2 linked regions of the Saccharibacillus brassicae genome follow. The protein of the gene in region 1 binds, or shares a complex with, the protein of each later gene. Links are inferred from orthologs where the notes say so. Each region holds a gene or a part of one and is shown on either strand. Other genes may lie near its edges.

Region 1 (5,855 bases):
GGTCCATTGATCCTCCAGCGTCCGAACTTGTCTTCCGCCGAGGTTGACCATCGGTTCGATAGCGAGCACCATGCCGGGCTTCAGCTGAGGACCGCGTCCTTCGATGCCGTAGTTCGGTATGTTCGGTTCTTCGTGCAGGTCCCGGCCGATGCCGTGCCCCACGAATTCCCGAACGACCGACATTCCGGATGCTTCGATGTATCGCTGAATCGCATGCGAAATGGTAAACAGACGCACATCCGGCTTAATAAGTGCCAGTCCTGCGTACAGGGAGCCTTCCGTAACGTCCAGCAGCCGCTGGGCTTGATCGGAAATTCGCCCTACCGGGTAGGTCCAGGCGGAATCGCCGTGATAACCGCGGTACTGCGCGCCGATATCGAAAGTGACGATATCGCCTTCCCGAAGCTTGCGCTCGCTGGGGAATCCGTGAACCAGCTGGTCGTTGACCGACGCACATATGCTGGCCGGAAAACCATTATAGCCTTTGAAAGACGGCACCGCATCCTGGCTGCGGATGGTTGCGTCGGCCAGCGCATCAAGTTCGGCCGTCGTAACGCCCGGCTTGATCGCTTTCTCCAACACACGGTGAGTCTCAGCCACAATCCGTCCCGCTTCTCTCATAAAGCCGAGCTCCGTTTCGGACTTGCAAATGATCATTACAGTTAACCTCGCAGTACGGATAGGATACCTTCCGATACCGTACCGATCTCCTGGTCTCCGTCGATCTGCCGCAGCAAGCCTTTGTTTGCATAGTAATCGATCAGAGGCGCCGTTTTGCTTGCATATTCCTCAAGCCGCGTGCGTACGCTCTCTTCATTGTCATCCGGACGCTGGTAAAGTTCGCCACCGTCTTTGTCACACACGCCTTCCTGCTTCGGCGGGTTGAAGATTACATGATAGGTCGTTCCGCAAGTTCTGCAGATCCGACGACCCGTAATCCGGACAAGAAGCTTCTCCGGATCGACATTCAGATTGATAACATGATCAAGCTTACGGCCAGACTCGAGCAAAAGTGTATCCAAAGCTTCGGCCTGCAGCAGAGTTCTCGGAAATCCGTCGAGCAAGAAACCTTTTTCGCAATCCGGCTGACTCAGCCGTTCGCGGACGATACCGTTCGTTACGTCATCCGGTACGAGCAGCCCTTGATCGATGTATTCTTTGGCTTTGACCCCGATTGGGGTTCCCTCTTTGATCGCCAGGCGAAAAGCATCGCCCGTCGAAATATGAGGAAGACCGAATGCATCGACAATGACCTGTGCCTGTGTTCCTTTACCTGCCCCGGGAGGCCCCATGAATAGAATGTTCACGTCATGTCAACTCCTTACGTCTAACCCATGCCTAACCGCACAAAAGGCGCCGGGCGAGCGCATGGAGTCGGACCCGTCCGGAACCTGAGCTATTTATTGATAAAACCTTTATAGTGCCGTTTAATCAGCTGACTTTCAATCGTCTTCATCGTATCCAGCGCAACCCCGACGACGATCAGCAGCGAAGTGCCGCCGATTTGAACCGATTGGGGAAGACCGGAGAGCGAACCGAACGCGATCGGCAGCAGGGAAATGACTGTCAAGAATACCGCACCGGTCACGGTGAGACGCGACATCACGCGAGTGATGTACTTCTCGGTCGCTTTACCCGGACGAACTCCTGGGATGTAACCTCCGTTTTTCTTCATGTTCTCCGCCATCTGCTGCGGATTGATCTGCACGAAGGTGTAGAAGAACGTGAAACCGATGATCATGAGCGCGTAAAGCGCCATGCCAAGCGGTTGACTGTAGTTCAAGTTGTTTTGCACCCAAGCTGCCCAGGCATAGCCCGACCAGAAGTTTGCGAGAATAACCGGGAACTGCAGCAGAGAAACGGCGAAGATAACCGGGATGACACCCGCAGCGTTGACTTTCAACGGAATGTGAGTGTTTTGACCGCCGTACATTTTATTGCCGACTACCCGCTTCGCATATTGGACCGGAACTTTCCGGATCCCCTGCTGAATAAAGATAACACCGACAATAATCAGGATCAAGACCAGAACGATAATCACGGTTTTCATCGCGTTCAAGAACGTTTGACCGTCCACGATGAAATCGGATTGAGCCGTCGTCGAGATATACCCCGGAATGTTTGCGACGATCCCGGCAAAGATGAGAATCGAGATCCCGTTGCCGATGCCCTTTTCCGTGATCTGCTCGCCCATCCACATCAAGAGGGATGTACCGGCAGTCAGGACGATCGCAATCAGGATATAATCGACGGTCGTAGCGTTCGGAATCATCTCCGCATTATAAATGCGGTTGAATCCGATCGCCGTGGCGAACGCCTGAACCAAACCCAGAACTATGGTGCCGTATCGAGTGATCTGCGCCAGCTTTTTCTTACCGTGTTCACCTTGTTTGGACCACTCGGTGAATTTCGGAATGACATCCATCGACAGCAGCTGCACGATGATCGATGCCGTAACGTACGGATAGATACTGAGGGCGAAGATCGAGAACTGCATGAGCGCCCCTCCGGAGAAGGTGTTCAGCAGTCCCATCAACTGGCTGCCGGCTTCGTTAGCCGACTGAAGCACGTCCGTGTTGACTCCCGGAACGGGAATGAACGTACCGATACGGTAGATCACCAGAACCATCAGCGTAAACAGGATTCGTTTACGGAGGTCGTCGACCCGCCATATATTCTTCAGGGTGTTGAACATTAGATCACCTCGGTTTTACCGCCGGCAGCCTCGATTTTCTCCACCGCAGATTGAGAGAACTTGTTTGCTTTGACAGTCAATTTCACCGTCACATCGCCATTGCCAAGGATCTTGATACCGCTCTTGGCATCTTTGACGATACCTTGTTCCTTAAGCAGCTCAGGAGTGATTTCGGTGTTTTCTGCAAAGTTGTTCAGTTCTTCGATGTTGACGATGGCGTATTCTTTGCGGGTCGGGTTAACGAATCCGCGTTTTGGCAGACGACGGTACAATGGGTTCTGACCGCCTTCGAAACCTGGACGAACACCGCCGCCGGAGCGGGAGTTTTGGCCTTTGTGACCGCGTCCGGCTGTTTTACCCGTACCGCTACTCGTACCGCGACCGATGCGTTTCCGCTCTTTTTTGGAACCTGGAGCAGGAGAAAGCTCATGTAACTTCATCGTTCGTTGCACCTCCTTGATTCATTCTATTAATTCGCTCCTTGCGGAGCGATGGATTTAAGCTTCGATTTCTTTTACGGAAACCAAGTGCTTGACTTGGTTGACCATACCGCGAATCGCAGCGTTGTCGTTTTGAACGACGACTTGATTCGTTTTACGCAGTCCGAGCGTGTTGACGGTCGTGCGTTGGTTTTTCGGACGTCCGATCAGGCTGCGTACGAGGGTAATTTCCAATTTAGCCATTGTTGTTCCCTCCTTAGCCTCTCAGTTCTTCGACGGATTTGCCGCGAAGCTTTGCCACATCTTCGGCACGCTTCAAACGGGACAATCCTTCCAAAGTCGCGTTGACCATGTTCATGGAGTTCGAAGAACCCAGGGATTTTGTCAAGATGTCGCCTACGCCTGCCAGTTCCAGTACTGCACGTACAGGACCGCCGGCGATGACTCCGGTACCTTCGGATGCCGGTTTCAGCAGTACGCTGCCCGCTCCGAATTTACCCGTTACCAGGTGAGTGATTGTTGTTCCGACGAGAGGAACGTGGATCAGGTTTTTCTTGGCATCTTCGATACCTTTACGGATCGCATCCGGAACTTCTCCGGCTTTGCCGATTCCTGCTCCAACGTTGCCTTGGCCGTCGCCCACGACAACCAGTGCGCTAAAGCTAAAGCGGCGTCCGCCCTTTACAACTTTAGCTACGCGGTTGATGTGTACAACGCGCTCCGTCAGTTCTCCTACAGTGCTCATATCTACACGCAAGTCGTTAACCTCCTTTTTTCGTTTTAGAATTCCAGTCCGGCTTCGCGGGCTGCGTCGGCCAGTGCTTGAATCCGTCCATGGTAGAGGTATCCTCCGCGGTCGAAGACGACAACGGCATGACCTTTTTCCTTAGCGCGGTTTGCAACCAGTGTGCCAACTTTGGCAGCAGCTTCAACGTTGCCGCCGTTTGTGATTTCGCTTTTCAGCTCTTTGTCCATAGTCGATGCGGAAACGATGGTTACACCGTTTACGTCGTCGATCAGTTGGGCATAGATGTGCTTTTCCGAACGGTATACGTTCAGACGAGGGCGCTCAACCGTACCTTGAATTTTCTTGCGTACACGCAAGTGTCTTTTCAAGCGAGCTTTATTTTTATCACCTTTGGTAATCATGAGTACTTTCACTCCTTCCCAATCTGCCTATTAAGCAGCTTTACATGAGCAAGCTATGGTTGTGGATAAGGTTAAAGGCAACGGTTTATTTCTTCTTACCGGCTTTACCTTCTTTACGGATGATGCGTTCGCCTTCGTACTTGATCCCTTTGCCTTTATACGGCTCAGGTTCGCGTACTTTACGGATTTGAGCAGCATAAGCGCCTACGCGCTCTTTGTCAATTCCGCGAACGATGATTTTCGTGTTCGAAGGAACTTCGAACTCGATTCCCGATTCCGGCGTGATTTCGACCGGGTGGGAGTAGCCTACGTTCAAGACGATTTTTTCTCCGGACTTGCTGGCACGGTATCCGACCCCGACCAGTTCAAGCGACTTGGAGAAACCTTCCGTTACACCACTTACCATGTTGCTGACAACGCTGCGGGTCGTTCCGTGAAGGGAACGATGCTCTTTGTTGTCGGAAGGACGTTCTACCGTAATTGTGTTAGCTTCCACCGTTACTTTCATATCTCTATGAAGTTCACGAGTGAGAGTACCTTTAGGGCCTTTGACCGTAATCGCCGTGTTATTCAGCGTTACTTCAACACCGCCCGGTACTTCGATTGGTTTGCGACCAATACGCGACATATTTGTTGCACCTCCTTGTGTTCTGACGTGATTACCAAACGTAGCAGATTACTTCGCCGCCAGCTTTCGCTTGACGAGCTTCTTTGTCGGTCATAACTCCCTTGGACGTGGAGATAATCGCGATACCCAGGCCGCCCAGTACGCGAGGAACTTCGTTGCTCTTCGTGTACACGCGCAGACCAGGCTTACTGATTCTTTTCAGACCAGTAATAACGCGTTCGTTGTTTTGACCGTATTTCAGGAAAATACGAATCATGCCTTGTTTGTTATCCTGTACGAATTCCGCGTCGCGGATAAAACCTTCGCGTTTCAGGATCTCGGCAATTTGCTTTTTCATCGCGGAAGCCGGCATTTCGACTTTCTCGTGACGCACCACGTTCGCGTTGCGAATGCGTGTAAGCATATCTGCAATCGGATCGGACATAGTCATAATGTGTGAACCTCCTTCCTTGTTATGCGGTAATTACCAGCTTGCTTTTTTAACGCCAGGGATCTGGCCTTTATGAGCCAATTCGCGGAAGCAAATACGGCAGATCTTGAACTTTTGTAACACCGAGTGTGGACGACCGCAACGTTCGCAGCGCGTGTAAGCACGCACTTTGAATTTTGGTGTACGTTGCTGTTTAACTTTCATCGAAGTTTTTGCCACTTTAGCCTGACACCTCCTGGATAGTTTCGGAAGAACAGGGTCATGGATCATGGCCCTAGATACTGGCCGATATTATTTTGCGAAAGGCATTCCGAGACCTGCGAGCAGCTCGCGGCCTTCTTCGTCCGTTTTCGCCGTAGTTACGATGACGATATCCATACCGCGGACTTTGTCCACTTGATCGTATTGGATTTCTGGGAAGATAAGCTGTTCTTTCAGACCCAGTGTGTAGTTGCCGCGGCCGTCGAAGGCTTTGTTGGATACACCCTGGAAGTCACGTACGCGCGGAAGCGC
Region 2 (5,655 bases), 920 kb from region 1 along the record:
GAACGTAGCCGTCTCGCCGCCGTAGCCGCCCGTGCCGGAACCGAAGGCAAATTTGCCTTTGCCCGGTTCGCGCGCGCCTTCCGGCGCGCCTGCCCCGCTCGCTGCGCCCGCGGAACTGCCCGCTGCGCCGTTCGAGCCGTCAGGGCGGCCCGGACGGGCACCGCCGCGTCCGCCCGAAGCCGGCGGACGACTGCCCCGCTCGCCGGCTTCGCCCGGCGAGCCGTTGTACGCATCTGCGCCGCCCTGGCCGGCTTCGATCTGAATGCCGCCTGTGCGCGCAGGCTTGCGCGGCTCGGAACCGGCTTCGCCTCTCGGAGCGCCCTGACCCGCGCCTGCGCCCGTACCGCCGTCTCCGGTCGGCACGCCGCCGAAGGTCCAGCCGCCATCCTGGCCGCCTTTGCCTTGGCGTGGCTGTGCGCCTGCGCCGGCTTCGCCGCTGCCGGTTGCTTCCGGCACGCCGCCGCCTTTGCGTCTGCGCTTGCCGCCGCCCGGAGCGCCGGCTTCGTCGCCCGCACCCGGTACTTGCGCCGCAGGCGCGATCACCGTCGTGCCTTCAGGCAGGGCGGCACCGCCGCCTTTGCCTTTGCGCTTGCGGGTACGCTTGCTTTTGGTCGGAGCGCCGGCTTCCGCCGTGCCGCTGCCGGCCGCCGCAGGTGCGGTGCCCGCCGCCGGAGCGGAAGCTGCCGCTCCGTTCGGACGGAAGACATCGCCCTGCTTTTTGCCTTTTTTCTTGCCTTTGCCTTTATCTTTGCCGAACTTTTCTTTGCCGGTCTTGTCGCCGCGTCCGCCTCTTGGCGCGCCGCTCGGCGCACCGTCGCCGCGGCCTCCACGGCCGCCGCGGAACGCGCTCTTTTTCATATCCACCAGCTCGAAATCGATCGTATGCTCTTCCATGCTGACCTTGGACACGCGGATCTCGACCAGGTCGCCGATGCGGAAGATGCGCGACGTGCGCTCGCCGACCAGCGTCAGGCGGGACTCGTCGTAGTGGTAATAATCGTCGGTCAGGTTGCTGATATGGATCAGGCCTTCGATCGTGTTCTCAAGCTCCACGAACAGACCGAAGCTCGTTACGCTGCCGATCACGCCTTCGAACGTCTCGCCGACTTTGTCCAGCATGTACTCGGCTTTTTTGAGCTGGGCCGTATCGCGCTCCGCATCGACCGCCACGCGCTCGCGAATCGACGACTGCTGCGCGATGTCCGGCATGCGGATATTGAGGTATTCCTCGCGCGACTGCGACAGCTTGCCGCCGTGGTCCAGCACTTCCCCGATCACCCGGTGGATGACCAAATCGGGATAGCGGCGGATCGGCGACGTAAAGTGCGTATAATATTCGGCCGCCAGGCCGAAGTGGCCGAGATTGGCCGAATCGTATTTCGCCTGCTTCATCGAGCGCAGCAGCAGCGTGCTGATCGCTTTTTGCTCCGGCGTATCCTGCACTTCTTCCAGCAGCGATTGCAGCTCGCTCGGCTGGATGGTGCCTCCGCGCGTGCCTTTGACCTGATAGCCCAGATTGGCGGCGAAGGCCGCGAACAATTCCAGACGCTCCTGATCCGGGTCTTCGTGGATGCGGTACAGGAACGGAACTTTGGCTTTGCTGAAATGCTCCGCCACCGTCTCGTTCGCCGCCAGCATGAACTCTTCGATGATACGTTCGGCAATCGAGCGCTCGCGCGTCACGATGTCGATCGCTTTGCCCTGGTCGTCGAGCAGCACTTTGGCTTCTTCGAAGTCGAAATCGACCGCGCCGCGCTTCATGCGGCGTCCGTTCAGCTTGAGCGCCAGCTCCTGCATCGTGCGGAACGTGTCGGCCAGATAGCCGTAGCGCTCCTGCAGTTCCGGATCTTCTTCTTCGAGCATGCGGCGCACGTTTTTGTACGTCATGCGCTCGACCGTCTTGATCACGCTTTTGAAAATATCGTAGCGAACCAGCTTCATCGACGCGTCGAATTCCATCTCGCACGACAGCGTCAGACGGTCCACGCGCGGATTCAGACTGCAGATGCCGTTGGACAGGCGCGGCGGCAGCATCGGAATGACCCGGTCCACCAAATACACGCTGCTGCCCCGGTTATACGCTTCCTGATCGAGCTGGGAGTTTTCTTTGACATAATAGCCGACGTCCGCGATATGCACGCCGAGTACGTAGTTGCCGTTCTCAAGGCGTTCCACGTTGACCGCGTCGTCCAGGTCTTTGGCGTCTTCGCCGTCGATCGTGACGATCTGCTTGCCGCGCAGGTCGCGCCGGCCCTGGCTGTTGATCTCTTCGTCGGAGATCGTCTCCGGCGCCTGCTCCGCTTCTTCGAGCACTTCGTCCGGGAAAGACTCCGGCAGCTGGTGCTTGCGGATGATCGACAGGATGTCGACGCCCGGGTCGCTGTTATAGCCCAGCACTTCGATAACTTCGCCCTGGGCCGCCGCGCGGCCTTCCGGGTAGGCGATAATGCTCACGACGACCTTCTGGCCGTTCAGCGCGCTTCCGGACCGTCCGGCCGGGATAAAGATGTCGCGCGTGATGCGCTTGTCGTCCGGAAGCACGAAGCCGAACGATTCCTCGTCCTGGTACGTGCCGACGATCTGCGTCACGGCGCGCTTGACGACCCGCACCACTTCGCCTTCCATGCGTCCGTTCGAAGAACGGCGCGACGCGATGCGAATCAGCACCGTATCGCCGTTCATCGCGCTCAGCATGTCGTTCGCGTTAATGTATACGTCCGCGTGTTCGCGATCCTCGGGAATCAGGAAACCGAAGCCCTTGGCATGCGTTTGCAAACGTCCGCGCAGCAAATCCATACGTTCCGGTACGCCATAGCACTGGGTACGCGTCAGTACGATCTTGCCTTCTTCTTCAAGTCCGTTGAGCATGTTCATAAACTCCCGAAACTGTTCCGCATCGTCGATGCCGAAATGTTGCTCCAGTTCCTGGTGCGTCATCGGCTTGTAGGCGCTCTCGCGCATAAAGCCCAGCAGCATATCTTCCGTTATCATGGTTATCACCTCAAAATGGCTCCGGCTGCCTACAGACCGCCCGATCGGCTGCAGATCGCGAATGCTCGATTTTTTCTTCTACATTCTCTATTATACGTTAAAAGTACCCGCGCTGGCGCATGCTTAATCCTTGCTTGCTTTTTCGTACGCATTTATTTGAATATATACAAAAAAAAGCCCTCGTCTCCCTTGAATCCAAGGATCAACGAAGGCTTCCCGGGCAGTCCAACCGCCCCGATCGCCGGGTTAGTTGGTCAGAGCCGTAGTCAACAACGCCATGATTACGAATCCGGCACCCAGTACGACGGTCGTGCGCTCAAGCACCAAGTCCATGCCGCGAGCTTTGCTTTTGCCGAACAGATGCTCCGCACCGCCGGAAATTGCGCCGGCCAAGCCTGCGCTTTTGCCTTTTTGCAGCAGTACGACCGTGATCACACCGACAGCAAAGATCAAGAGAACTACCTTCAGAAAGATTTCCATGTCGTTTAACCTCCTAAGCGTAAGCCGCGTATCCTGTATCGATTGAATCAGAGTTTCTAAAATGGAAAACAGCATTTTTAGTCTACCATAGTTCTCGGTATTTGACAATCGACCAAGGGCAGACCGGATGCGGAAAAGAATGGGCGATCCCTGCAAGCGGACATTAAGAAGCCGCGCGGCGGCTGGATCTCCCGCGGCGCGGCTTCGGTTCATTTGACGGTATGGGGACGTACGGCCCTGACAAGCTCGCGCTTAACGGCGCTGCTCTTTGGCTTGAACCGTACGGTCGGTCCAGAGAATGTATCCCGCGGATACGGCCGTAAGGACCAGAATGGCCATGATGATCATGGCATCCGACATGCTTTTTCCTCCTCTGCTGATGTGGCTCCGGTGTGACGTGTGAGAATGGCCTGGTTTTCGAAAGATGCGAAAAAGGTCACCTCTCCTGCTCTGCTTACGAGGTTAGCTGACGGATTGGGACGCAAGAGTCGCCCCGCCTGCCGCAGATCCGGCGTACCGGAGAGCGTCAGGCTTCACCCCATGAGCGCCTGCGCGGCGTCTCGATCGGTTCCCCCGTTTTTATCGAAAAATTCAGCAGTCTAATCTGGGTCTTCGTGTTCGAGTGACGAATCTCATCATCCTTTCCGAAAAGTGGGCGGCATGCCGGAACGTTCGATGTGCCAAGCTTCGAAAGTCCGGGAAGAAGCGGCAATTTTCCCGCGCCTCGCGCGGTGATATGCTGCTTTTATGAACCGTATCTTAACCCCTTCTGACACCTCGTGTAAAGGATGAACCTGAGCGTTTTTTGCGGGTTTGGGCGTTAAAAGCTGACATTGGAATCTCCCACGAAGCCGGATCTTTCCTTTTCGCGGAAAACCTCCCGTTTGCTCGATTTAGCTCTGAAAATGCGGCTGAAAAAGCAGCCTGCGGCACTTTGCCGGAGCTTGATGGGCCGTTTAGGTCGAAAAGCGGATTTTGTTACCGTTTTCATATGCGGAAACGAAGTCGTTTTGTGCATCCTGCCCGGCCTTGCGGGACGTTCGTTCGGAGCGGGATTTGCCCTGCGCGGGCGCGAGAAAAAAGCCTGAGACGAGTCGCAGGCTTCGAAGATCGGAAAGGCGGATCGCAAGTCCGCGCAGCTTCCGTGAAGGCTCCGACCGTACGCGGCGGGAGCTTTTTATTGATTCTTTCGGGTTCTTTTCCTATTCAAATCTCAAAGCATTACGCCGTTCAAAATTGCCCACGCGCGCTCAAGCTTGGCCTGATAGGCCGGATCGTCCGCGGAGTTCATGAACCGCACGCGCCCGCTTCCGCCGCCGGCCAGCCCGCGCTCTTCGAGAACGCGCGCCACTCTCCGCACCGTGCCGGCGCTTCCGTCGATGACCCGGATATGCGGCGGCAGAATCTGTTCCAGCAGCTCCGCATAATACGGGTAATGCGTGCAGCCGAGCACCAGCGTGCCGTAGCGGCTTAGGTCGAACCGGTCGAATTTGCGCAAAAAGTAAGGACCGAGCTCGGCCGGATCAAACTTCAGCGCTTCGCAGTATTCCACGAGTTCCGGCATCGGCAGCGAATCGACGATCCCCAGATCGTCCACGCGCGACACCAGATCCCGGTATTTGGCCTGGCTGAGCGTCAGTTCGGTCGCCAGCACCAGCACGCGCCGCCCGCTCGCCCCGTTCATCTCGACGGCCGGCTTGACCGCCGGTTCCATCCCGATCACGGGCACGTCGTAGGTGCGCCGCAGCTCGGTCGCCGCTACGCTGGTCGCCGTATTGCACGCGATGACGAGTGCTTTGACGCTTTGGCCCAAAATGCGCTCCGCCGCTTCGCAGACGTATTCCGTCACCTGTTCTTTGGTCTTCGGCCCGTAAGGGACATGCAGCGTATCCGCGAAAAAAATAAAGTCCTCGTTCGGAAGGCTGCGGGCCGCTTCGCGCATCACGGTCAGCCCTCCGATCCCCGAGTCAAAAAAAGCGATGCTCATGCTGCTTCCCCTGCCGTTTCGTTGATTTGGTCTCATTGGTGGAGCCTCGTCGGTCGAGTCTCTTCAGCCTCTTATTATAGCCCTCCCCGCAGGGAAACGCCATGAAAAGCCGCCTGCTCGGCGATCGCCCGCAGCATGTCCTGCGCAAAAGCCGTCAGCCGGGCTTCCGACACCGCCGGGGCACTTCGGATGTCTCC

What was found.
Region 2: the proteins of secY (region 1) and secG are in contact, whole or in part, in a crystal structure (PDB 5AWW), measured with the Thermus thermophilus proteins. The link is inferred for Saccharibacillus brassicae from one-to-one orthologs. Residues at the interface, in WP_096411648.1 of Thermus thermophilus: Leu14, Gln16, Arg17, Phe20, Ile34, Pro35, Pro37, Ile72, Arg108, Arg109, Asn112, Gln113, Arg116, Ile117, Ile120, Pro145, Gly146, Trp147, Phe152, Phe155, Val156, Val159, Thr160, Val162, Ala163, Gly164, Ala166, Leu167, Trp170, Glu173; in WP_223903268.1 of Thermus thermophilus: Tyr5, Ile9, Tyr12, Leu13, Ala16, Leu19, Val20, Val23, Leu24, Gln26, Glu27, Pro28, Gln30, Gly31, Ala32, Asp34, Leu35, Met36, Gly37, Gly38, Ser39, Ala40, Asp41, Leu42, Phe43, Ala45, Arg46, Val48, Tyr53, Thr56.

What each region holds. Positions count from the first base shown.
Region 1 is NZ_CP041217.1:1,800,675-1,806,529, forward strand. Bases 547-3,536 are described here. They hold secY (preprotein translocase subunit SecY), read right to left. Parts: upstream 2,696-3,536; coding sequence 1,397-2,695; downstream 547-1,396. Other genes in these bases: map (type I methionyl aminopeptidase), read right to left, coding at 547-657; FFV09_RS07595 (adenylate kinase), read right to left, coding at 663-1,307; rplO (50S ribosomal protein L15), read right to left, coding at 2,695-3,135; rpmD (50S ribosomal protein L30), read right to left, coding at 3,193-3,378; rpsE (30S ribosomal protein S5), read right to left, coding at 3,392-3,536. Also shown: more of map, read right to left, coding at 1-546; more of rpsE, read right to left, coding at 3,537-3,892; rplR (50S ribosomal protein L18), read right to left, coding at 3,916-4,284; rplF (50S ribosomal protein L6), read right to left, coding at 4,370-4,912; rpsH (30S ribosomal protein S8), read right to left, coding at 4,944-5,342; FFV09_RS07635 (type Z 30S ribosomal protein S14), read right to left, coding at 5,376-5,561; rplE (50S ribosomal protein L5), read right to left, coding at 5,634-5,855. UniProt on the Bacillus subtilis protein: The central subunit of the protein translocation channel SecYEG. Consists of two halves formed by TMs 1-5 and 6-10.
Region 2 is NZ_CP041217.1:2,725,194-2,730,848, reverse strand. What follows is about bases 1,855-4,644. They hold secG (preprotein translocase subunit SecG), read right to left. Parts: upstream 3,472-4,644; coding sequence 3,238-3,471; downstream 1,855-3,237. Other genes in these bases: rnr (ribonuclease R), read right to left, coding at 1,855-2,991. In the rest of the region: more of rnr, read right to left, coding at 1-1,854; murI (glutamate racemase), read right to left, coding at 4,685-5,458; FFV09_RS24485 (aminoglycoside adenylyltransferase domain-containing protein), read right to left, coding at 5,533-5,655. UniProt on the Bacillus subtilis protein: Involved in protein export. Participates in an early event of protein translocation.